Regions from separate parts of the Arthrobacter sp. P1_D4 genome, predicted to be linked through region 3. Evidence: riboswitches for the same ligand, from Rfam matches in the RefSeq annotation. Region 3 holds a riboswitch; each other region holds the start of a gene.
What was found. Region 3 has a riboswitch for S-adenosylmethionine ahead of AC1D0A_RS13430 (methionine ABC transporter ATP-binding protein). Riboswitches for the same ligand answer to the same signal wherever they lie in the genome.
Positions count from the first base shown of each region.

Region 1: it holds a riboswitch for S-adenosylmethionine, as region 3 does, so the genes downstream of both, AC1D0A_RS17900 (aminotransferase class V-fold PLP-dependent enzyme) here and AC1D0A_RS13430 (methionine ABC transporter ATP-binding protein) in region 3, are expected to answer to the same signal.
Region 2: it holds a riboswitch for S-adenosylmethionine, as region 3 does, so the genes downstream of both, AC1D0A_RS09125 (bifunctional o-acetylhomoserine/o-acetylserine sulfhydrylase) here and AC1D0A_RS13430 (methionine ABC transporter ATP-binding protein) in region 3, are expected to answer to the same signal.

Region 1 covers NZ_JBFUAU010000018.1:92,327-101,422, reverse strand. Annotated here, with positions in the region: gene rsgA (ribosome small subunit-dependent GTPase A) at 1-9, shown strand, start outside; gene hisN (histidinol-phosphatase) at 86-916, shown strand; SAM riboswitch class IV at 994-1,107, shown strand; gene AC1D0A_RS17900 (aminotransferase class V-fold PLP-dependent enzyme) at 1,142-2,581, shown strand; gene AC1D0A_RS17895 (class I SAM-dependent methyltransferase) at 2,663-3,439, shown strand; gene AC1D0A_RS17890 (Nramp family divalent metal transporter) at 3,607-4,893, shown strand; gene AC1D0A_RS17885 (metal-dependent transcriptional regulator) at 4,910-5,623, shown strand; gene AC1D0A_RS17880 (fluoride efflux transporter FluC) at 5,624-6,073, shown strand; gene AC1D0A_RS17875 (fluoride efflux transporter FluC) at 6,073-6,441, shown strand; gene AC1D0A_RS17870 (hypothetical protein) at 6,529-6,900, shown strand; gene AC1D0A_RS17865 (hypothetical protein) at 6,948-7,082, shown strand; gene AC1D0A_RS17860 (DUF6325 family protein) at 7,384-7,872, shown strand; gene AC1D0A_RS17855 (SHOCT domain-containing protein) at 7,906-8,250, shown strand; RNA gene ssrA (transfer-messenger RNA) at 8,393-8,761, opposite strand; gene smpB (SsrA-binding protein SmpB) at 8,873-9,096, opposite strand, start outside.
Region 2 covers NZ_JBFUAU010000008.1:94,931-99,812, reverse strand. Annotated here, with positions in the region: gene AC1D0A_RS09125 (bifunctional o-acetylhomoserine/o-acetylserine sulfhydrylase) at 162-1,478, opposite strand; SAM riboswitch class IV at 1,540-1,655, opposite strand; gene AC1D0A_RS09120 (VOC family protein) at 1,825-2,463, shown strand; gene AC1D0A_RS09115 (CPBP family intramembrane glutamic endopeptidase) at 2,582-3,349, opposite strand; gene AC1D0A_RS09110 (histidine phosphatase family protein) at 3,459-4,139, shown strand; gene AC1D0A_RS09105 (amidohydrolase family protein) at 4,142-4,882, opposite strand, start outside.
Region 3 covers NZ_JBFUAU010000013.1:1,768-10,863, reverse strand. Annotated here, with positions in the region: gene AC1D0A_RS13440 (LLM class flavin-dependent oxidoreductase) at 1-1,057, opposite strand, end outside; gene AC1D0A_RS13435 (methionine ABC transporter permease) at 1,104-1,769, opposite strand; gene AC1D0A_RS13430 (methionine ABC transporter ATP-binding protein) at 1,762-2,571, opposite strand; SAM riboswitch class I at 2,711-2,801, opposite strand; gene AC1D0A_RS13425 (CoA-binding protein) at 2,899-3,324, opposite strand; gene acs (acetate--CoA ligase) at 3,633-5,858, shown strand; gene sfnG (dimethylsulfone monooxygenase SfnG) at 5,869-7,062, shown strand; gene AC1D0A_RS13410 (O-acetylhomoserine aminocarboxypropyltransferase/cysteine synthase family protein) at 7,062-8,402, shown strand; gene AC1D0A_RS13405 (CoA-binding protein) at 8,402-8,896, shown strand; gene AC1D0A_RS13400 (hypothetical protein) at 9,005-9,096, opposite strand, start outside.

The sequences.
Region 1 (9,096 bases), on a different contig from region 3:
GTTTCCTAGCCGGACCGGCAACGGGGCGGCGGCGCCGAGCCGCGGCCTCCCGCCCGGCAGCCGGGTTTGACGGTAGTTTGGAACCATGAGCCAACCAGCTTCGAGCTACAACGATGACCTGCGCCTTGCCCATGTACTGGCAGATTCGGTCGATTCCCAGACCATGAGCCGCTTCAAGGCGCTCGACCTTCGGATCGAGACGAAGCCCGACCTCACACCCGTCACCGATGCCGACAAGTCCGCGGAAGAGGCCATCCGCGGCCAGCTCTCCCGGTCACGTCCGCGTGACGCGGTCCTGGGCGAAGAGTTCGGCAGCTCGGGCCACGGTTCCCGCCGGTGGATCATCGACCCGATCGACGGCACGAAGAACTTTGTCCGCGGCGTCCCGGTCTGGGCCACCCTGATCGCCCTCGTCGATGAGGGCGAGCCGGTGGTCGGCGTCGTCAGCGCGCCGGCACTGGGCAAGCGCTGGTGGGCCGCCAAGGGTGCAGGCGCCTACACCGGCCGCTCGCTCGCCGCCGCCACACGGTTGAAGGTATCCAACGTCTCCAATCTCGAGGACGCGTCGCTGTCCTACTCCAGCCTTGGCGGCTGGAAGGAACGCGGGAACCTGGATGAGTTCCTGGGCCTGACCGAGGAAGTGTGGCGGACCCGCGCCTACGGTGACTTCTGGTCGTACTGCCTCGTGGCCGAGGGAGCCGTGGACATCGCCTGCGAACCCGAGCTGAATCTCTACGACATGGCCGCCCTGGTGCCGATCGTGACCGAGGCCGGCGGCCGCTTCACCTCGCTCGAAGGCGAGGACGGCCCCTTCGGCGGCAACGCCCTGGCCACCAATTCGATCCTGCACTCGGAAGTCCTCAAGCGTCTCAACCCCGGACTCGACGACCTCTTCCAGGCCCACCCGAACAACTGATCCGCGCCCGTAATAATCCGCTTCACAATCGGCGGCCGCCTTTTCCCCGGCTGCGCCGATGTCCTACGCTCGATGCAGGTCACGAGTGCCAGCGCTAAACCCCGGTTTGCTGGCCGGCAACCCTCCAGTCGCGGTGGGGTGCCCCGGGTGACGACCTGGCCGGTCCGGAACGGACCCGGCAAGCGCGGATTCCCACGGTGTGGGGTCCTGTTCGAGTGAGGTCCCATGACAACTGCCATTTTCCCCGTTGCCCCTGAATTCCATGCACGGCTTGCCCTCGCGGCCCGCCCGCTGGCAGCCGTCACCGGGGCCGAGATCCAGGCCCCGCTGATCACCGGCGGCCACGCGCGCTACGCCAACCTCGACTACGGCGCCTCTGCCCCGGCCCTGTCCGTGGTCTCGGCCTACCTGAACGAAATCCTGCCGTACTACGCAAGCGTGCACCGTGGCGCCGGCTACGCATCGCAGATCAGCACCTCCGTCTACGAGAACGCTCGGGACATCGTGCGGGACTTCGTGGGCGGCCGGCCCGGCGATTCCGTGATCTTCACGCGCAACACCACCGATTCCCTGAACCTGCTGGCCGGCTGCCTGCCGCTGCGCGACGGGCGGCCCGCGGGCGAGGTCCTCTACCTCGACATCGAACACCACGCCAACCTCCTGCCCTGGCAGAATGTCCCGCACCGCAGCGTCGTGGCCGCCGCCACCCTCGCGGCCACCGTGGACCGCCTGCGCGACGAACTCGCCCGCGGCGGCGTCAGCCTGCTGGCCGTCACTGGCGCCTCCAACGTCACCGGGGAGATCCTCCCGATCCGGACCCTGGCCGCACTGGCGCACGAATACGGCGCCAGGATCGTTGTCGACGCCGCGCAGCTCGCCCCGCACCGGCGGATCAATATCGCCGCGGACGACGTCGATTACCTCGCCTTCTCGGGGCACAAGCTGTACGCCCCGTTCGGCGCCGGCGTGCTGGTGGGGCGGACGGACTGGCTCGACGCCGGCACCCCGCACCTGGCCGGCGGCGGCGCGGTCCGCGATGCCCGGCTCGACTCCGTCAGCTGGACCACAGGACCCGCCCGGCACGAGGGCGGCTCGCCGAACGTCCTCGGTGCGGCGGCCCTCGCCCGCGCCACCCAGGTCATTGCAGCCCTGGACTCGGAGCAGTGGCAGGCCCACGAGGACGCCATCCGGTCCTTCCTCGTCGAGGGCCTCCAGGGCATCGAAGGGGTAACCGTGCACCGGATCTTTGCCGATTCTGCTTCCGATTCTTCCTCCGCTTCTTCCACTGGAGGCGATCAGCCGGACACCGGCACGATCGGCGTCGTGAACTTTTCCGTGGCAGGCTACGACGCCGGACTGGTGGCCGCCTACCTGTCGGCCGAACACGGCATTGGCCTGCGCGACGGCCGCTTCTGCGCCCACCCGCTGCTCAAGCGGCTCGGCCTGCCCGCCGGCTCCCTGCGGGCCAGCTTCGGCCTCGGCTCACGACTGGAGGACGCCGAACGCCTGCTGGCCGGCCTGCAGCAGCTGCGGCAAAACGGACTCGGCTGGGATTACGTGGTGGACGCCGGGCGCTGGGTGCCGGCCAACGATACCCGCAGCTACCCCCACTGGGCGCCGAACACCCCGGGCACGGCCGGCGCTGCGCCCTGCACCCTCGACTAGCGCAGGACCGGGGCCCGGCGCGGGTGCGGTAAATTCGAAAGGTATCTGTAACAAGCAGGACCTTCCCGAAGGAGATCGCACGTGGCAAGCGCCGGACCCAGGCTCCACAGCGGACCGAAGCTGCACAGCGAGCGGCGCCAGGAACTCGGACAAAGCTTCCAGGACGGCGGCGAGCACTATGAACGCGTCCGCCCCGGCTATCCGCAGGAGTCGGCCGACTGGCTGGTCCGGGCGGGAGCCAGGGACGCCGCGGACATTGGCGCGGGCACCGGGAAGTTCACTTCCCTTTTGGCAGAACGCGGACTGGCCACGGTGGCCGTGGACCCCTCTGCCGACATGCTTGAGCAGTTGCGCCGGACCCTGCCGGACGTCACCGCCATCGAGGGCAGCGCCGAGGACACCGGTCTCGAGCCGGAGTCCTTTGACCTGGTCACGGTTGCCCAGGCGTGGCACTGGTGCGACCCAGGCCTGGCCTGCGCCGAGATTGCCCGGATCCTGCGGCCGCACGGCGTGCTGGGCCTGATCTGGAACCAGCTGGACACCAGCGTGCCCTGGGTGCACCGGCTCTCCCGGATCATGCACGCCGGGGACGTCCACAAGCCACACTTCCGTCCGGCCGTGGGCCCCGAGTTCACCGGACTGGAGAGCCACCTGACGCGCTGGGAGGATTCCGTCACGGCGGAGGACATCCAGGAGCTGGCCAAGTCCCGCAGCTACTATCTCGCGGCATCGGACTCCACCCGGGCCAAGGTCACAGCCAACCTCGCCTGGTACCTGCACGAGCACCTGGGGCACACCCCAGGCGAGGTGCTCCGGCTGCCCTACCTGACCCAGACGTGGCGGGCCTTCCGGGCCTGATGCACGCTCACCCCGGATTCCCCCGGATTGCACGCAGCGCCCGCCAGGCCTATTGTTTCGGTATGCCTAATAATTTCTTATAGGCACACGAAACTTTGACACCGGCTGTTTTCCGGCCGGCGCCGATCATCGCGTCAACGCCGACGCGCCAATCACAGGAGCTGGCAGTGCTGGAGCTAACGGGACACGGGCAACCGGCGCAGGACGCCCCCACTTACAAACACCCGGGTGCCCGGAGGGCGCTGATCGGCCTGTTGGGACCGGCCTTCGTGGCGTCGATCGCCTACGTGGACCCCGGAAACGTGGCCGCCAACCTGACCGCCGGAGCGCAGTACGGCTACCTGCTGGTGTGGGTCCTCGTGGCCGCCAACGTCATGGCCGTCCTCGTCCAGTACCAGTCCGCCAAGCTCGGGATCGTCACGGGCAAGAGCCTTCCGGAGATCCTTGGTGAACGGCTCAAGCCGTTCTGGCGCCGCGCCTTCTGGGTGCAGGCCGAAGTTGTCGCCGCCGCCACCGATCTCGCGGAGGTGGTGGGCGGCGCAATCGCCCTGTACCTGCTTTTCGGCCTGCCCCTCCCCCTTGGCGCCCTGATTGTCGGCGCCGTGTCGATGCTCCTGCTCGCGGTCCAGGCCCGGCAGAAACAGCGGCCGTTTGAATTCATCATCATGTTCCTGCTCGGCATCATCACAGTCGGCTTCCTGGCCGGGCTTTTCATCAGCCCGCCCGATCCGGGAGCCGCCCTGGCCGGGCTCATGCCCGGCTTCCAGGGACCGGACACCGTCCTGTTGGCCGCCAGCATGCTCGGGGCCACCGTCATGCCGCACGCCATCTACGTCCACTCGGCCCTGTCCCGGGACCGGCACCGGCCGGACGAACACCTGCATGTTCCCCCGGCGGCCATCGCGCGCCTGGTCCGGGCCACCCGGTTCGACGTCGTGGCCGCCCTCGCGATCGCCGGACTGGTCAACATCGGCATGCTGCTCCTGGCCGCCTCCACCCTCGGCGGCGAAGAAGGCACGGACACGATCGAGGGCGCGCACGCCGCCATCACCGCCAATCTCGGTCCGATCGTCGGCGTGATCTTCGCGGTCGGGCTGCTCGCCTCCGGCCTGGCATCGACCTCAGTGGGCTGCTATGCCGGCGGCACCATCATGCAGGGCCTGCTCAAGATCCGGATCCCCGTCATGGCCCGGCGCGTCGTGACCCTCATCCCCGCCGTCGTGCTGCTGGCGGTGGGCTTCGACCCCACCTGGGCGCTCGTCCTGAGCCAGGTGGTCCTCAGCTTCGGGATTCCCTTTGTCCTGGTCCCGCTGGTGGTGCTGACCAGCAACAAAGCCCTGATGGGCCGGTTCGCCGACGGCCCGGCCCTCCGAGTCGCCGCCATCATCAGCGTGGTGCTCGTCGTGGCCCTTAACCTGGTCCTGCTGTGGCTCACTTTCTCCGGAGGCAGCTGACGGTAGGCTTAGGTCTGTGAAGACCAGTACGCCCTCCTCCTCGATCGAGGACTACGTCAAGGTCATCTATTCGTTCACCGAGTGGCAGCGCAAGCCCATCACCTCCACGCAGCTGGCGCAGCGCCTGGGCGTCGCCAACTCCTCGGTGTCGGAAATGGTCCGCAAACTCAAAGACCAGGGCCTCGTAGACCACAAGCCCTACAGCGCCGTCACGCTCACCAGCGATGGAGTCCGGCTCGCCCTGTCCATGGTCCGGCGGCACCGGCTGATCGAGACTTTCCTCGTCCGCGAGCTGGGATACCGCTGGGACGAGGTCCACGACGAAGCCGAACTCCTGGAGCACGCCGTCTCGGACACCTTTATTGAACGCATGGCGGCCAAGCTGGGGAACCCCACCCGGGACCCGCACGGCGATCCCATCCCGGCAGCCGACGGCTCGGTGCTGATGCCCGCCGCCCACCGCCTGAGCGAACTCGACGACGGCCACACCGGCCGGATCACCCGGATCAGCGACGACAACCCGGAGCTCCTGCGCTATCTCGCCGCAGAGGACATCGACCTCGACGCCGAAGTGGAGGTGGTGGGCCGGCGTCCCTTCGGTGGCCCCATGGTAGTGCGGATCGGTTCCGCCCCGGCACCGCGCGAATTCGATTTCGCCGACGAGGTCGCCTCGGCCCTCTGGGTCCACAGCGATGCCGGGCACGCCGGCTGCAGCGTCACGGAGAGCTGAGTGAAGGGTGCGCTGGACGAGCGCCGGGCCGTGCCGCGCCCCGGCGTGCCGGGCTGGAAGGCCTGGTCCGCCGTCGCCGTCGGCGGGCTGATCGGAACCGAGCTGCGTTTCGGCGCCGGCCTGATTTTTCCCGAAAGCGCCGGCGCGGTGCCGTGGACCACGTTGGCGATCAATGTCTCCGGGAGTTTCGTTCTGGCCACCCTGACCACCCTCTGGATCGCGCGGCCACAGACGGCTTTCTGGCTGCGGGCCGGCATCGGCCCCGGCCTCCTGGGTTCCTTCACCACCTTTTCGGCGCTGGTGATCGCCATTGACCAGCAGATCCGCGGCGGCTACCACGCCACGTGGCTGGCCTACCTCGGGCTCTCGCTCGTCCTGGGCCTCGGGGCCGCGGCGGCCGGCTGGAAAACCGGCAAGGCGATCGCCGACCTCCGCGGCGGTGCCCAATGATGACCGCGCTGGTGGTCGGGGCCTGCGGGGTGGCGGGAGCACTCCTGCGGTTCGCCGTCGACTCCTGGTTCGCGCACCATCAGGGCTCCCGACCGCACTGGCCCTGGGCGACGCTCACGGTCAACGTCGCCGGATCTTTCATCATCGGTTGGTCCATCGGCTTGACCGGCCACCTGGAGCTGGGCGCCGACTGGCACGCCGCGATCGCAACCGGTCTCGCCGGCGGCCTGACCACCTTCAGCTCATGGACCACCGCGACGGTCCGCCTGGTCAGCGAAGAGCGGTACCGGGCGGCGGCGCTCAACATCGGCGCGAACCTTCTCGCGGGGCTCGCGGCCGCGGCGCTTGGGCTTGCCCTCGCCGGCTGAAAACCTCAGGCCTCCGCCGGTGTGGCGAGGGTAACACCGGGGCGCCGTGGTGGCTTCGGGCCGCCGTCGTTCCCGTATCGTTGAAGGATGGTTACCCGACGTGAAGCAGCCCAGATCCTCGACATTCCCCTGGAAATGGCGCACCGTCACGGCATCCCGCCCCGGCTGTCCGAGGCCGAGCTGGGCGAGCTGCTGGACAACCCGCCGGCGTGGCTGGTCCAGTCCAAGGCAAACCGCACCGGCAAGCGGCCCGTCTGGGTCCAGCTCACCTGTGCCGTCTGCGGATTCTCCGAAGCGGCCCGGCCCAAAAAATGGTGGCCGGAATTCACGTACGTCTGCTGCGTGCACCACGAGGCACGCGAGATCCCCGTGCTCGGGCCCGGGCTCGTGCGCAGTGTGTACGACGGCGTCGGCAGCCGTTTCGCAGGGATCGTGGACGCCGCCGTTCCCGAGGCGTAGCTTAAAAGACGGGGCTACCCCTGGCCCCTGCCGTGAGGGAGAGCACCATGCCTGACAAGACGCCGCACCAGAGCGTGTCGAAGAAGTCGGTTAAAACCATCAAGGAAAAACGGGCAGAGAAGAAGGCGAAACACATCGTCGATGCCCACACCGACCCAGTGGCACACATCAAGAAGCGCTGAAATATCGAGAGGCCGGAAGCCGTTGCTTCCGGCCTCTTGTCGTATTGGCCTGACACGTCGCGGCGGGCTGGGGGCTCACCCGAAATGGATGATGTGACAATCTCCCGTTGGCGGTTTAGTGGTCTTGGAATCCGACCGAGAGGTCCCATTCCGGGGCCATGTCCGCGGGGCAGTTCCAACCGTTGAGCGGCGCGGCCCCCATCGGAATCATTCGACGCGGGTGGTGACGGCCCGGCGGGGACCGCCCACACTAAGACCAGTGCGCCAGACAGCGTGCTCGACACAGACCGGAGGAATACCAGTGACAATCACACCGGAGACTGAGGCCCACGGGCCGGTCGACTTCGTACTCCTGGAGTTCCCCGTATCGGGACTGACGGGACAGGCGAGTGAGGAACTCGTTAAGCTCGTCGAGCAGGGCGTGATCCGCCTCTTCGATCTCCTCGTCGTCATGAAGAATGACGACGGATCTGTCGAGGTGCTCGAACTCACCGACCCAGGCGGTCCGGCGGCGGGGTTCTCCTACTTCGAGGGAGCCCGGACCGGGCTCTTGGGCGATGACGACATCGCCGAGGCCTCGGCCGCGCTGCTCCCCGGGACTGTGGCCGCGCTGATCGTCTACGAGAACATCTGGGCGGCACCGTTCGTGGCGGCCGTTCGGGACAGCGGGGGCGAACTCATCGCGAGCACGCGGATCCCTGCTCCGGACGTGATGGAAGCACTCGATGCCCTCGAGGCCCTCGACGCCGAGACGACGGCACCCGCCGTGTCGCAGGCACCCGACGCGTAAGACACACAGGAAGCAATCCGACAGGAGAAAATTATGGGACTTCTCAGAGGTATAGGGCGGACGGCGGTGGTTGCCGGGACAGCCAGTGCAGTCAGCGGCCGGGTCCAGCGCCGCCAGGCCAACAAGTTTGCCGAGAAGGACGCCGCGACCGCGGCCAAGCAGCAGGAGGCCTACGATTCGCAGATGGCCCAGCAGGAGCCACCGCCGCAGGCCTACCAGCAGCCGGTCTACCAGCAGCCACCACCCCCTCCCCCGGCTGCCGGCGGCATCTCAAACGAAGCCCTCGAACAGCTCAAGCAGCTCGGGGCGCTGAAGGATCAAGGGATTCTCACGGAACAAGAGTTTGGCGTCCAGAAGGCGAAGATCCTCGGCATGTAGTGACAAGAAACTGCAAAGAGGAGGGAAGTGTCGGAAGACGCTTCCCTCCTCTTTGGCTTTAAGCACAAGACTCCCCGCCGGCAGAAGCCGGCGGGGAGTTTTGTGAACCCAATACGGGGTGGAGCGCCGTTGCCGGGCCCCTATGTGGAGATGGGGGGAATTGAACCCCCGTCCGATGTCGTGTTGTCAGGGCTTCTCCGGGCGCAGTTTGCGTTGGAATTTCTCGGCCCCAGCCATGCTGCAAACAGCTGGCTGATCCGGGCCCAGTCATCTAAGAGTCCCGTTTACCCCGATGACGGAGGTAAACAGCAGTGGCTATCTAAATGACGCCAGGATCCGGGGCAATAGCAACCTCGGGCTGACGGACTGTCTTACTGCTTAGGCAGCGAGAGCGAAGTCAGTGCGTTTTGATTCGGCACTTATTGGTTTGCAGACAGCGTTTACGAGATAATTCTGCATCCTCGGCCCGCTTCACCTGTCGCGACTAACATCGTCGAAACCGATCATCCCCGTATTTTTTTATCAAACCCGGACCGGACACTTTCGGATCCTTCCCGGACTACCAATCATAACGCACCGCCTCCGGGAAACATTCCCTGGCACCGTGACAGCCTGCGGCGCGCTAGCGGCGGTTGCGTTCGCGCATGACGCGCTGGGCCTCGCGCTTGTCCTGCTGTTCGCGCAGTGTCTGGCGCTTGTCATATTCCTTCTTGCCGCGGGCGACGCCGATTTCGACCTTCGCACGGCCGTCCACGAAGTACAGCTGCAGCGGCACGATCGTGAAGCCCGACTCGCGGATCTTGTGCGAGATCTTCGTGAGCTCTTCGCGGTGCAGCAGCAGCTTGC
Region 2 (4,882 bases), on a different contig from region 3:
GGTGCGGAAATCACGAAGATTATGACTTCCATGTGACAGCCGGACCCGTCAGCACCGCAGTTTCCCCACCTTTGACAGCCGTGACCGGCGGGTCGCGCCGAAGTGCCGGCGATTCCCGGCGTCATGCCAGCAAGGTGGGGAAATTCCGCGTGGGCTTCCGTCTAGGCGGTCTTGGCCGCGCGGAATCCGGCGTCGAGGTCCGCCAGGATGTCGTCAATATGCTCCAGTCCCACCGAAAGCCGCACCAGCCCGGGATTCACCCCGGCGATCACCTGCTGTTCGGGCGAGAGCTGGCTGTGGGTGGTCGACGCCGGATGGATCACCAGCGACCGGACATCGCCGATGTTCGCGACGTGCGAGTGCAGTTCGAGGGCATCGACGAACCGCTTGCCGGCCTCCGCTCCCCCGGCGATGTTGAACGCCACGACGGCGCCTGTCCCCTTGGGCCCGTACTTGCGGCCGCGCTCGTACCAGGGGCTGGACGGCAGCCCGGCGTAGGCGACCGATTCGACGTCGTCCCGCCCCTCCAGCCATTGCGCCACCTTCGTGGCGTTGGCCACGTGGCGCTCGACGCGCAGGCTCAGCGTTTCGATGCCCTGGGCGATGAGGAAGGCGTTGAACGGGGACACCGCGGAGCCGAGGTCGCGCAGGAGCTGGACCCGGGCCTTGAGGATGTAGGAGAGGTTCGCGCCCAGCGCGCCGTCGGCTCCGAGGTCGCGGGCGTAAACCAGGCCGTTGTAGGTGGGGTCCGGGGTGTTGAAGCCGGGGAACCGCTCCGGGTCTTTCCCGAAGTCGAAGTTGCCGGAGTCCACGATCACGCCGGCGATTGCGGCGCCGTGCCCGCCGAGGTACTTGGTGGCCGAATGGACCACGATGTCCGCGCCCCACTCGATCGGCCGGATCAGGTAGGGGGTGGAGAGCGTGTTGTCGACCACCAGCGGCACGCCGGCCTCGTGCGCCACGCGGGAGACGCCCTCGATGTCCAGGACGTCCTGGCGGGGGTTGGAGACCACTTCGCCGAAAAACAGCTTGGTGTTGGGCTGGACGGCGTCCCGCCACTGGTCCAGGTTGTCCGGGTCCGCCACGAAGGTCACGGAGATGCCGAACTTCTTCAGCGTGTGCGCGAGCAGGTTGTAGGTTCCGCCGTAGAGGCTGGGGCTGGCCACCACATGGTCCCCGGCCTCGGCGATGTTGAGGATCGCGAACGTCTCGGCGGCCTGGCCGGAGCTGAGCAGCAGCGCCGCGAGGCCTCCTTCCAGGCTGGCGACGCGCTGTTCGACGGCGTCCTGGGTCGGGTTGCCGATCCGGGTGTAGATGGGCGCGAGCTCGGCGAGCGCGAAGCGGTTCGCGGCGCTTTCGGCGCTGGGGAACACGAACGACGTCGTCTGGTAGATGGGCAGGGAACGCGCGCCGGTGGCGCTGTCCGGCTCCTGGCCGGCGTGGATCTGGCGGGTTTCAAAGGACCAGGCATTGGACATTGGTGCTCCTCGAGTCACTGGGCACAGCACCGGCCGGGGCTTTCGGCCCGAACCGGAACAGGCGCCGCGCTTGCCCTCCGGCGGGCGCCGGACGGCCAGGTCTTCACCCGGGGCACCCCACCGCGATACGAGGGTTGCCGGCCAGCAAGCCGGGGCTGTGCGCTGGCACTCATGACCTGGCTTCAGTGTAGGAATGGCGGCGGAGCCCTGGATAGCTTTGTGACGAAGATGAAGAGGGCTGCCGTGACGGAGCATCCGGGGCGCCGCGTTCGGCGCCCCGGGACGTCCCATGACGGTTAGGGGAGCCTAAGCTGAGAGGTCCATCACAAAGTGCCAAGATGATGGCATGCGCATGGATCACGTTTCTTACGCCTGTGAACACGATGGCTTGGCAGCCACCACTGAACGTATTGCGTCTGCCCTCGGCGTTGAAGCCGTGAAGGGTGGAGTGCACCCCCGTTTCGGGACACGCAACATGATTATCCCGCTCGCGGGACACAAGTACCTGGAAGTCGTGGAGGTCCTGAACCACCCGGCCTCCGACAAGGCCCCGTTCGGCCAGGCCGTCCGGGCACGCTCCGAGGCCGGCGGCGGCTGGATGGGCTGGTGCGTCGAGGTTGACGACCTGGCCCCGTTCGAGGAGCGGCTCGGCCGCGCCGCCGTCAACGGCAACCGGAAGTTTCCCGACGGCCGCGAACTGATCTGGAAGCAGATCGGCATCCTGGGGCTCATCGCCGACCCCCAGGTGCCGTACATGCTCAAGTGGGAGGGCGACCCGGAGTTGCACCCGTCCAACGCCTACGCGAGCGATGTCAAGATGTCCGCACTGACCATTGCCGGTTCGGCCGCGCGCGTCACGGAGTGGCTGGGCGAACCGGTTGAAAAGCCGCTGGAAGACGTCGCCGTGAACTGGATCGCGCCGCACGGGACTCCCGGCATCCTCTCTGTCACCTTCGAGACCGCCTCCGGAGCGGTCACGATCTAACGCTCCACCTGCCCCACGCTTCGGCCGCCATCTCTTAGGTGCCAACGTTGTCACCTAGGAGACGGCGGCCGAGATCATTTAAGGCCTGCCGATGGCGCCGGCTGTACGGGCAACGCCATCAGCCCAGGCCCACGGCCCTGCCGAACAGGCTGAACCCCACGAACGCCACAGTGTCCAGGATGGCGTGGGCGATCACCAGCGGCATCACCCGTTTGGTCCGCGTGTAGACGAGCGCGAAGACCACGCCCATCACCGCGTTGCCGATGAACGGCCCGAACCCCTGGTACAGGTGATAGCTGCCGCGGAGCAGGGCGCTGGCGGCGATGGCCGCCGGCACGCTCCAGCCCAGTTTCCCGAGCCGGTCCAGCAGGTACGCCACCACAATCACTTCCTCGACCACCGCGTGCCGGATCGCGGACAGGACCAGCACCGGCACGGTCCACCAGTACGCGTCCAGGGCGCTGGGGATGATCGCCGTCGTGATCCCCAGCGCCCGGCCGACGGCGTAGAGCCCCAGGGACGGAATGCCGATGAGCGCAGCTAGTCCGAGCCCCTGCAGGAGGTCTTTGCCGGGCCGGGCGAAGTCGAAGCCGATCCTTCGGAACGCCGAGGTTCCGCGCTCACCGGCCGGCCAGTGCTCGGTGAGGAAATAGATCACGAGGGCCACCGGGACCAGGGCGAAGATGATGTCCAGCAACTGGTAGGTGAGGTCGAAGTATTCGCGTGCGCTCTGTGAGCGGTTCAGGGTGGATGTCCCCTGGGCCAGCGGCGCCGTGGTCATCTTGTCCAGCAACTGCACCAGGGAATAGATCGCGGACTGCCCGAGCGACAACCCCAGGACAATCAACACTTCGAACCGCAGCCGACGGCGGGAGGGAACCAACATGGTTCTATCTTGCCTGCACTTGCCGATAGTTTGCTGGTGCCCGCGTGGTACCGGCCGAACGGGGTTTTGCCTGCGGCACCTGCTTTTAGGAGCCCTATGCTTGGGGATTATGAGTGCGCCCCGGAAAATCATCATGATCCGGCACGGCCAGTCTGCCGCCAATGCCGACACCTCGATCTACAACCGTGTTCCGGACTACCGGATCCCGTTGACCGCGCTGGGCCTGGAGCAGGCCACCGCGGCCGGGGAGGAGGTCCGGCGCCAGCTGGACGGCCGCCCGGTGTGCGTCTACGTCTCCCCCTACCTGCGCGCCTACCAGACCCTCGAGGCGCTGAATCTCGGCCCGCTCGTGGAGCGGGTGATCGAGGAACCGCGGCTGCGCGAACAGGACTGGGCCAACTTTCAGATCGCCGGCGACATCGAGGACCAGAAAGAGCTCCGCAACGCCTACGGGCACTTCTTCTACCGCTTCCGCGAGGGCGAGTCCGGTTCCGATGTATATGACAGGATTTCTTCCTTCATGGAAACCCTGCACCGGCACTGGTCCCGGCCCGGCTATGCCCCGAACGCGCTGTTCGTGACGCACGGATTGACCATGCGGCTGTTCTGCATGCGCTGGTTCCACTGGTCGGTGGAATATTTCGAGTCCCTGAACAACCCCGAGAACGCCGAGGTCCGAACCCTACTGCGCACCTCGCACGGCAAGTACGAGCTCGACAAGCCCTTCACGCAGTGGGAGAAGAGGCGCGTGGACGAGACCGTCCTCGACGCACCGCCCATGATGTTCTAGGGCTAACGGACCGGCTGCGCTACACCGGCGCGCCACACCGCGTGCGTCAGGGGGATGCCGGGCCGGTAGGCCAGGTGCGTGGCGGAAGGGGCGTTGAGCAGGTGCAGGTCCGCGCGGTGCCCGACGGCGATCGAGCCCACCGCGCGTGCGCCGTCGGCGTCGTTCCCGGACTCCCGGCCCAGGGCCAGCGCGCCGCCGTAGGTCGCGGCGCGCACCGCCTCGTGGACGCTGAGCCGCATCTGCAGCACGGCGGTGGTGACGCAGAACGCCATGGAGCTGGTGTAGGACGTGCCGGGGTTGCAGTTGGAGGCCAGCGCCAGCTGCACACCGGCGTCGAGCAGCTCCCGGCCGGGGGCCAGCGGCTGCCGGGTGGAAAGATCGCAGGCCGGCAGGCAGGTGGCAACCGTGCCGCGCTGCCCGGATCCAGGGGTGCCGCTGCCGCCGGCGGCGTCCCAGCCGGACCAGCTCGCGGCGAGGGCGTCGACGTCCGCGGCCGACAGGTAGTTCACGTGGTCCACGCTGGCGGCGCCGACTTCCACCGCCAGCCGGACTCCGGGGCCCTCGCCGAGCTGGTTGCCGTGGACGCGCAGTCCCAGCCCGGCGGCCTTGCAGGCCAGGAGCACCCGGCGGGACTGGTCCTCGTTGAACGCGCCCTGCTCGCAAAAGACGTCGGCCCAGCGGACGTAGGGCCGGACTGCGGTGAGCATCGGCCCGCAGACCAGCTCCGTGTATTCCTCCGCGTC
Region 3 (9,096 bases):
TGAGATGTCCCTGGCTGCCTTCCGTTTCAAGGTCCCCGAGCGGGGTGTCCAGCGGCAGGCCGCCGAGGTCGACGCCGAACCCGCCGCCCACGTGGGCCAGCAGGGCCTCAATGTCCAGGCTGTCCTCGAGCTCATCGGCCTTGCGGTGCGCCTCGGCTTCGGTGCCGCCCACCACGAAGTGCATGCCCTGGAGGAACTTCACGTCATCCGGATGGCGGCCGGCGGCAACGGCCTGTTCCCGGACTGCCGCGGTGTACTTCGCGGCCACCTCGGTGCTCGGCGCGAGGGTGAAGGTGGCCTCGGCGTTGGCGGCGCAGAACTGCTGGCCGCGGCCGGAGCTCCCGGCCTGGAAAAGCACCGGGGTGCGTTGCGGCGAAGGGGCCGCGAGGTGGGGTCCGTCGATCGAGTACCGGGGTCCGCGGTGGTAGATCTTGCTGACTTTCTCCGGGTCCGCGTGGACTCCGGTCGCCTTGTCCCGGAGCAGCGCGTCGTCCTCCCAGGATCCTTCCCACAATTTGTAGGCGGCCTCGACGTATTCGTCCGCCCAGTCGTAGCGTTCGTCATGCCTGGTCAGCTCGGTGGCGTTGAAGTTCCGGTGCGCGTTTTCCAGCACGCTGGTGACGATGTTCCAGGCCACCCGGCCGTCGCTGATGTGATCCAGGGTGGACATCTGCCGGGCGAACTGGAACGGGTGGCTCTGAATCACCGACGACGTCGCGGCCAGTCCGATCTCCCGCGTTCCGGTCGCGAGCGCGGAGAGCAGGATAAGGGGGTCGTTGGACGGCACCTGCAGGCCCTTTTTCAGCAGCGATGCCCACCCGCCGTCGTAGTCGCCGTAGAGACCGACGACGTCGGCGAAGAAGATCGCGTCAAACTTGGCGTCTTCGAGCTGGCGGGCCAGGTCGATCCAGAGCTGGAGTTCGTTGAACCGGTGCTGCTGGGCTTCCGGGCGCCGCCACTGGCCGCCCATGATGTGGCTGGACGTGTTCATCACGAAGGCGCTGATCAGCAGGCGGGGGCGGGGTCCGTCGAAACGGGTACTGGGTGTTGAAGTCATGGGGTGCTTTCCGCTGTGGGAGGTGGGACGATGGTGCTGCCGGCGCTCAGAGGCGCTTGTCCAGGCGCCGGGCAACATAGGATCCGCCCAGCTGAACGATGGTGACCAGCAGGATCATCAGGACTATGGCGGTGATCATGAGCGGTGTCTCGTAGCGGTAATAGCCGTACCGGATGGCGAAGTCGCCGATTCCGCCGCCGCCCACCAGGCCGGCCATCGCCGAGTAGGAGATGAAGCTGACGGTCATGATGGTGATGGAGCTGACGAGTCCGGGCTTCGCCTCCACAATCAGGACGTCCCGGACGATCTGGGACCGGCTGGCGCCCATGGACCGTGCCGCTTCGACCACTCCGCCGCCGAGCTGGCTCAGGTTCTGTTCCACGAAGCGGGCGAAATACGGAATGGCGTTGAGGGTCAGCGGGACAATGACGGCGGCCGTGCCGATGGTCGTGCCGACAATGAACCTAGTCACGGGAATGATTGCGATCAGCAGGATCAGGAACGGGAACGAGCGGAGCAGGTTGACCAGCCCGTCCAGGACCCGGTGCAGCTTTGGCCTGTGCTTGAGCCCGTTGGGACCGATGGTGTAGAGCAGGACACCCAGCGGTGTCCCGAGCAGCACCGCCAGCGGGATGGCCACCAGCAGCATGGTGAGGGTCTGCCCCATGGCGACGCCGATTTCGGGCAGGACTTCCAGGATGCGGTCAAACATTGATCAGGCCCTCCGACGCGGCTGTGGTGTGGGCGCCCCTCCCGGAGCGGTCCAGCTGGATCTCATCGGAGACCAGGTAGCGGCCGATCGACGTCGCCGGGTGGAAGCCGGGGCGTTGGAGTTCGGCGAGGTCGAACTGCTCCACGACCCGGCCTTCTTCCATGACCGCGACGTTGTCCGCGATGGCCTTGATGACATTCATCTCGTGGGTGACCACCACGATTGTGATGCCGAATTCGGCGTTGACGTCGGCCAGGTACTGCAGGACCGATGACGTCGTCCGGGGATCCACGGCCGACGTCGGCTCGTCGCAGAGCAGCACTTTGGGCCCGGTGGCGAGGGCGCGGGCGATCGCCACCCGCTGTTTCTGGCCCCCGGAGAGTTTGGCCGGATACGTTCCCGCTTTGTCGGCGAGGTCCACGATTTCCAGGGTTTCGGCGGCCCGCCGCCGGCGTTCCGCCTTCCCCACGCCGGCGAACTTCAGGGACAGCTCCACATTTTCCTGGGCTGTGAGGTTGTTGAGGAGATTGAAGTGCTGGAAAATCATGCCGATGTCGTGCCGCTTGGTCCGCAGCTCGGCGTCGGACAGGGTCACCAGGTCCACGCCGTCCACCAGGACGCGGCCCGACGTCGGGCGCTCGAGGAGGTTGATGTTGCGCAGCAGCGTGGATTTGCCGGCGCCGGAGAACCCGATGATGCCCTGGATGGTGCCCCGCCTGATGTGCAGGCTGACGTCATCGACGGCCGTGAAAGGTCCCGCGGCCGAGGCGAATGACGTGCTGACGTTCTGGATCTCGATCACAGGCCCCCACCTGCTCGGGGCCGCGGCGCTGCCGCTGTCTGCGTGTTCATGATTTCCTCCGGGCTCGCCCGAGGAAAGCCCTGGGTCCTGGCTTCCGGGCAGCGCTGAGCGAAGCCGGGGAGCCTCAGAACACAGTGGTTCTCCATCGGTCCTGGCGGTAGCACCGTCCTCAAAGGAGGGGGTTGCTGCGGCGTCACGGAGCCAGATCTCTCAGCCGCTCGGGATGGTTACGAGTCCATCTCACACGGCATGAGGCCGGATACGGAAAAAGCCGGTCACATTTTGTAACCGACTCTTCCCGATCTGTTGATCGTCATTCCCGGGCCGTCAGATGCCCACGCGCCAGCCTTCGCGGGCGGGGCACGCGTTCACGACGACGTCCAGCCCGGCGGCCTTCGCGCGGTCCGTCGCGGCGTCATCGAAGACGCCCAGCTGCAGCCAGACGGCCTTGGCACCTACCGCGATGGCCTCGTCTATGACTGCGCCCACCCTGTGGGAGTTGACGAAGCAGTCCACGACGTCGATCGGGTGCTTCTCCGCCGGGATGTCAGTCAGGGAACGGTACCCCTTCTCGCCGTGGACGTCGTCGCCGGGCAGGTTGACCGGGATGATTTCCATGCCCATCCGGTCCCGGACATAGAGGGAGACCTCATACGCCGAGCGCCATTCGTTGGTGGTGAGGCCGACCACCGCCCACGTGCCTTTGGTTCGCATGAGGCGGTCAATGACTGCCGGATCGTTAACATGGGCCATGCATCAACCATACTCCTGCGACCTTTCCGGACAATTGCCGAATAAATGAATGATTTGGGCCGGACGCATGCCGGGTGAACGAATATTACGGCGCTCCCGCACGCCGATTTTGCGGAATCGTGCATCTGAAGTTCTAGTAGGTAGTGACCATCCCGAGCGGCCGAGAGACCTGGATCGATGACGCCGCAGCAACCCCCCGGTGACGTGAGACGACCATTCCCACGCAACCGCTCCGCCCTCCTTCGGTGATATTCGAGGGCGCCGGAGCAACCAAGGGGTGCTACTGCCAGGACCGATGGAGTGCAGCAATGACCCCTGAGAATTCTTCCGCTCTGCCCACCTTTGCCCGGACTGCGTCCGAGGCATTCCCACAAACCACTTCGGACGCGACGGCGAACGAAGCAGGGCTGCGTGACGCGCCCGGCTCCTCTCGCGGCTCTTCGGGATGGTCCCTGAACGAGCCCACGGACGGCGCAGTGCACGGCGTCCCCGCCGACGGGCCGGCGCGTCACCGCAGCACCACCTCCGGAGACCACCCTCCCCGGCACGGCGCCGCCGCGACCGCGGGTACTGTCCAGGCAGAGACGGTTGCGTTCTGGGAAACCCAGGCTCTCCGCCTCGACTGGGCGGACCTGCCTGGCGGCGCAACGGAGCAAACCAAGCCCTGGCACACCGCGCACCGCCGGGTCCCTGCCGACGTCGTGGCCGGCACCGGACCGCAGATCACCTGGTTCGAAGGGGGCAGGCTCAATGTCGCCTACAACTGCGTCGACCGCCACGTAGCGGCGGGGCGTGGAGACAAGGTGGCCCTGCACTTTGAGGGCGAGCCCGGCGACCGCCGCGCCGTCACCTACGCCGAACTCCAGCGCGAGGTTTCCAAAGCCGCCAATGCCCTCCTGGATCTCGGTATCACCAAGGGCGACCGGGTGGTCATCTACCTCCCCGTCATCCCCGAAACCGTGATCATCACCCTCGCAGTGGCCCGGATCGGCGCGATCCATTCCTTGGTCTTCGGCGGGTTCTCCGCCGAGGCCCTGAAGTTCCGGGTGGAGGACACCGGCGCCAAGCTCCTGGTCACCACCGACGGCCAGTTCCGCCGCGGCACCGCCGTGCCGGTCAAGGACAACGCGGACGCCGCCGTCGCCGGCGACAACGCCATCGAACACGTCCTGGTGGTCAACCGGACCACTCCCGCGGACGAGCTGGACACCGTCCCGATGACCGCCGGCCGCGACGTGTGGTGGCACGACGCCGTCGGGCGGGCCTCCGAGACTCACGAAGCCGAGGCGTTCGACGCCGAGACGCCGCTGTTCATCATGTACACCTCCGGCACCACCGGCAAGCCCAAGGGCCTGGTCCACACCTCCGGCGGGTACCTCACACAGGCGTCATGGAGCTTCGAGCACCTGTTCAGCAACCCCGACCCTGCGCTGCGGGAGAAGGACGTGCACTGGTGCACGGCCGACCTCGCCTGGGTCACCGCGCACACCTACGAGCTCTACGGCCCGCTCTCCAACGGCGCCACGCAGGTCATCTTCGAGGGCACGCCCAACACCCCGCACCCGGGCCGGCACTTTGAGATCATCGAACGGTACGGGGTCACGCAGTATTACACCGCGCCCACCCTGGTCCGCTCCCTCATGGGCTGGTTCCCGGACGGCGTCCCGGACACGTACGACCTCTCCTCCATCCGTCTCCTCGGCACGGTGGGCGAGGCCATCAACCCCGAGGCCTGGCGCTGGTTCCGGACCAATATCGGCGCCGGCACCGCCCCCGTGGTGGACACGTGGTGGCAGTCCGAAACCGGCGCCACCATCCTCTCCCCGGCACCGACGGACGCCGCGTTCAAGCCCGGCTGCGCGGCCCGCCCGCTGCCCGGCGTCAGCACGCGCATCGTGGACGACGCCGGCAATACGGTGCCGCCCGGCGTCCAGGGTTTCATCGTGGTGGACTCCCCCGGCCCGGCGATCGCCCGGACGGTCTGGGGCAACCCGCGCCGCTACTTCGATTCGTACTGGCGCCAATACGCCGAGCAGGGCTGGTTCCTCGCCGGTGACGGCGCCAAGTATGACGACGACGGCGACATCTGGATCCTCGGGCGGGTGGACGACACCCTCAACGTCTCCGGACACCTGCTCTCCACCATCGAGGTCGAATCGGCGCTCGTCACCCACCCGGACGTGGTGGAGGCCGGCGTCTGCCCGGTCGCGGACCCGAAGACCGGCCACGCGATCGTCGCGTTCGTGGTGCTGAAGGATTCGGCGGCCACCCCCGACATCCAGGGTGTGCTGAAGGCGCACGTCGCGAAGCAGATCGGGCCGATCGCCAAGCCGCGGGACGTCGTCGTCGTTCCCGACGTGCCGAAAACCCGCAGCGGCAAGATCATGCGCCGGCTGCTGACCCAGCTGTTCGAAGGCACAACGCTCGGCGACACCACCTCGCTGCAGAACGAACCATCCATCGCGGGCATCCAGGATGTGCTGCGCGACCGCGCCGCGGAATTCCTGGCAACAGCAAGCCCCACCCGGAAGTAAAGGAACACCCATGACTGAGATCAGCAACGTCGCCCGTCTGTCCGAACCGCTCAAGTTCGCCTACTGGGTCCCCAACGTCTCCGGCGGCCTGGTGGTGTCCACCATCGAACAGCGCACCGGCTGGGACTTCGAATACAACAAGAAGCTGGCCAGGATCGCGGAGAACTCCGGTTTCGAATACGCCCTGACCCAGACCCGGTACGCCGCCTCCTACGGCGCGGACAAGCAGCACGAGGCCACCTCGTTCAGCCTGGCGCTGCTGGCCGCCACCGAGCGCCTCAAGGTGATCTCCGCCGTCCATCCGGGCATGTGGCACCCCGGCGTGCTGGCGAAGTACATCATCACCGCGGACCACATCTCCAACGGCCGCGCCGCCGTGAACATCGTCTCCGGCTGGCTCAAGGACGAATTCACCAACTTCGGCCTCGAATGGCTCGAACACGACGAGCGCTACGTCCGCACCGAGGAATTCATCAAGGTCCTCCGCGGGCTCTGGACCGAGCAGGACTACAGCCAGTCCGGCAAGTACTACAACATCACCGACTTCACCCTGAACCCGGCACCGGTGGACGTGCCGGACCGGGCGCACCCGGAGATCTTCTTCGGCGGCAACTCCACGGCCGCGCAGGCCACCGCCGGACGGGTGGCTGACTGGTACTTCTCCAACGGCAAGGACCTCGACGGGTTCAAGGAGAACATCGCCGGTGTGGTGGCGGCGTCAGGTGCCGCCGGTCGCGGCCCGGAAGGTGCCCTCCCCTCCCCCAAGTTTGGCCTGAACGGCTTCGTGATCGCCCGGGAATCCGAGAAGGAAGCCCGCGACACCCTCCGCGAGATCGTCGAGAAGGCGCACAAGCCCGCCGTGGAGGGGTTCCGCGCCGCCGTCCAGGAAGCCGGGGCGTCCACCAAGGACGGCAAGGGCATGTGGGCCGACTCGAGCTTCGAGGACCTGGTCCAGTACAACGACGGCTTCAAGACGCAGCTGATCGGCACCCCGGAGCAGATCGCCGAGCGGATCGTGGCGTACAAGAAGATCGGCGTGAACCTGTTCCTGACCGGCTACCTGCACTTCCAGGAGGAAGTCGCCGCGTTCGGCCAGGACATCCTGCCGATCGTCCGCGAACTCGAGGCGGATCTGGCCCGGAAGAACGGCACCGAACTGGACCTGTCCCGGACCCCGGTGGCAAACGTTGAGGTGGCTGCCTAATGGCCGACCGCAAGTTCGGTTTCCGCACCCGTGCGCTGCACGCCGGCGGCACCCCCGACGCCGAGCACGGCGCCCGCGCCGTGCCGATCTACCAGACCACCTCCTTCGTGTTCAAGGACACCCAGGACGCCGCGAACCTCTTCGCGCTGCAGAAATACGGCAACATCTATTCCCGGATCGGCAACCCCACCGTGGCCGCGTTCGAGGAGCGCATCGCGTCCCTGGAGGGCGGAATCGGCGCCGTGGCGACGTCGTCGGGGATGGCGGCGGAGTTCATCACCTTTGCCGCGCTGACCCAGGCCGGGGACCACATCGTGGCCGCCTCCCAGCTCTACGGCGGCACGGTGACCCAGCTGGACGTCACACTGCGCCGCTTCGGCGTGGACACCACATTCGTCGCCGGCACCGATCCGGCGGACTACGCTGCCGCGGTGCGCGGGAACACCAAGGCGATCTTCGTGGAGGTGGTGGCCAACCCGTCCTCGGAGGTCCAGGACCTTGCGGCCCTCGCGAAGGTGGCGCACGACGCCGGCGTCCCGCTCGTCGTCGACGCCACCCTGAGCACGCCCTACCTCGTGCGGCCGATCGAGCACGGGGCGGACATCGTGATCCACTCCGCCACCAAGTTCCTCGGCGGCCACGGCACCACCCTCGGCGGCGTGATCGTCGAAAGCGGCCGCTTCGACTGGGGCAACGGCAACTTCCCGACCATGACCGAGCCCGTGGCCTCCTACGGCAACGTCTCCTGGTGGGGGAACTTCGGCGAGTACGGGTTCCTCACTAAGCTGCGCTGCGAACAGTTGCGCGACATCGGACCGGCGCTGTCCCCGCAGTCGGCGTTCCAGCTGCTGCAGGGCGTGGAAACGCTCCCCCAGCGCCTCGACGAGCACCTGAAGAACGCCCAGGCCGTGGCCGAATGGCTGGAAGCGGACGAGCGCGTGGCCTACGTGAACTTCTCCGGACTGCCCTCGCACCCGCACTTCGAGCGGGCGCAGAAGTACCTGCCGCTGGGTCCGGGCTCGGTGTTCTCCTTCGGCGTCAAGGGCGGCCGGACCGCGGGGCAGAAGTTCATCGAGTCCCTGCAGCTGGCCTCACACCTGGCCAATGTGGGCGACTCCCGGACCCTGGTCATCCACCCCGGGTCCACCACCCACCAGCAACTGAGCCCCGAACAGCTCGAGTCGGCAGGTGTCCCCGAGGACCTTGTCCGCATCTCCGTGGGCCTCGAGGACATCGATGACATCCTCTGGGACCTGGACCAGGCGCTGGACGCCGCCTCGGAAGCAGCAGCCCCGGATGCATCCGCAGAGGCTGAAGCCTGCACGATCGGAGCGAACTGATGAGTGTTGAAGAACGGACCTGGACCGGCCCCTCGGCGCCGGAGCGCCTGAACCTGCTGCGGCAGGCGAAGTCGATCGCGATTGTGGGAGCATCCGACAAGCCCTCGCGCGCGAGCTATTTCGTGGCCACCTATCTGCAGTCCTCCACCCGGTACAAGGTCTATTTCGTGAACCCTGTGGTGAAGGAAATCCTGGGTCAGCCGACGTATGCGTCGCTCGCGGACCTGCCGGAAAGCCCGGACATTGTGGACGTGTTCCGCAAGCACGGCGACTTGCCCGGCGTCCTGGACGAGGCCATCGCCGCCGGCGCCAAGACCCTCTGGCTGCAACTGGGCTCCTGGCACGAGGACGTTGCCAAGGAGGCCGAGGCCGCCGGACTCGACGTCGTGATGGACCGCTGCGTGAAGATTGAGCATGCCCGGTTCCACGGCGGCCTGCACCTGGCCGGGTTCGACACTGGCGTCATCTCTTCCAAGCGGCAGGTCCTGGCCTAACTCCAGCCGCCAACCAACCCGTTGCGCTATCACTTTGGGTCGTTCTGAGCGCTCAGAACCGCCCTAAGTGATAGCGCAACCGGGTTAACAAAGGAATTCAAGGGCGGCTTATGGCTGGCCGGGGGCCTTGGTCGGAACGACGCCCGGCAGGGTTGGCGTGATGTGGCCCGGAACGCGCGGCAGATCCTTGCCTGCGTTTC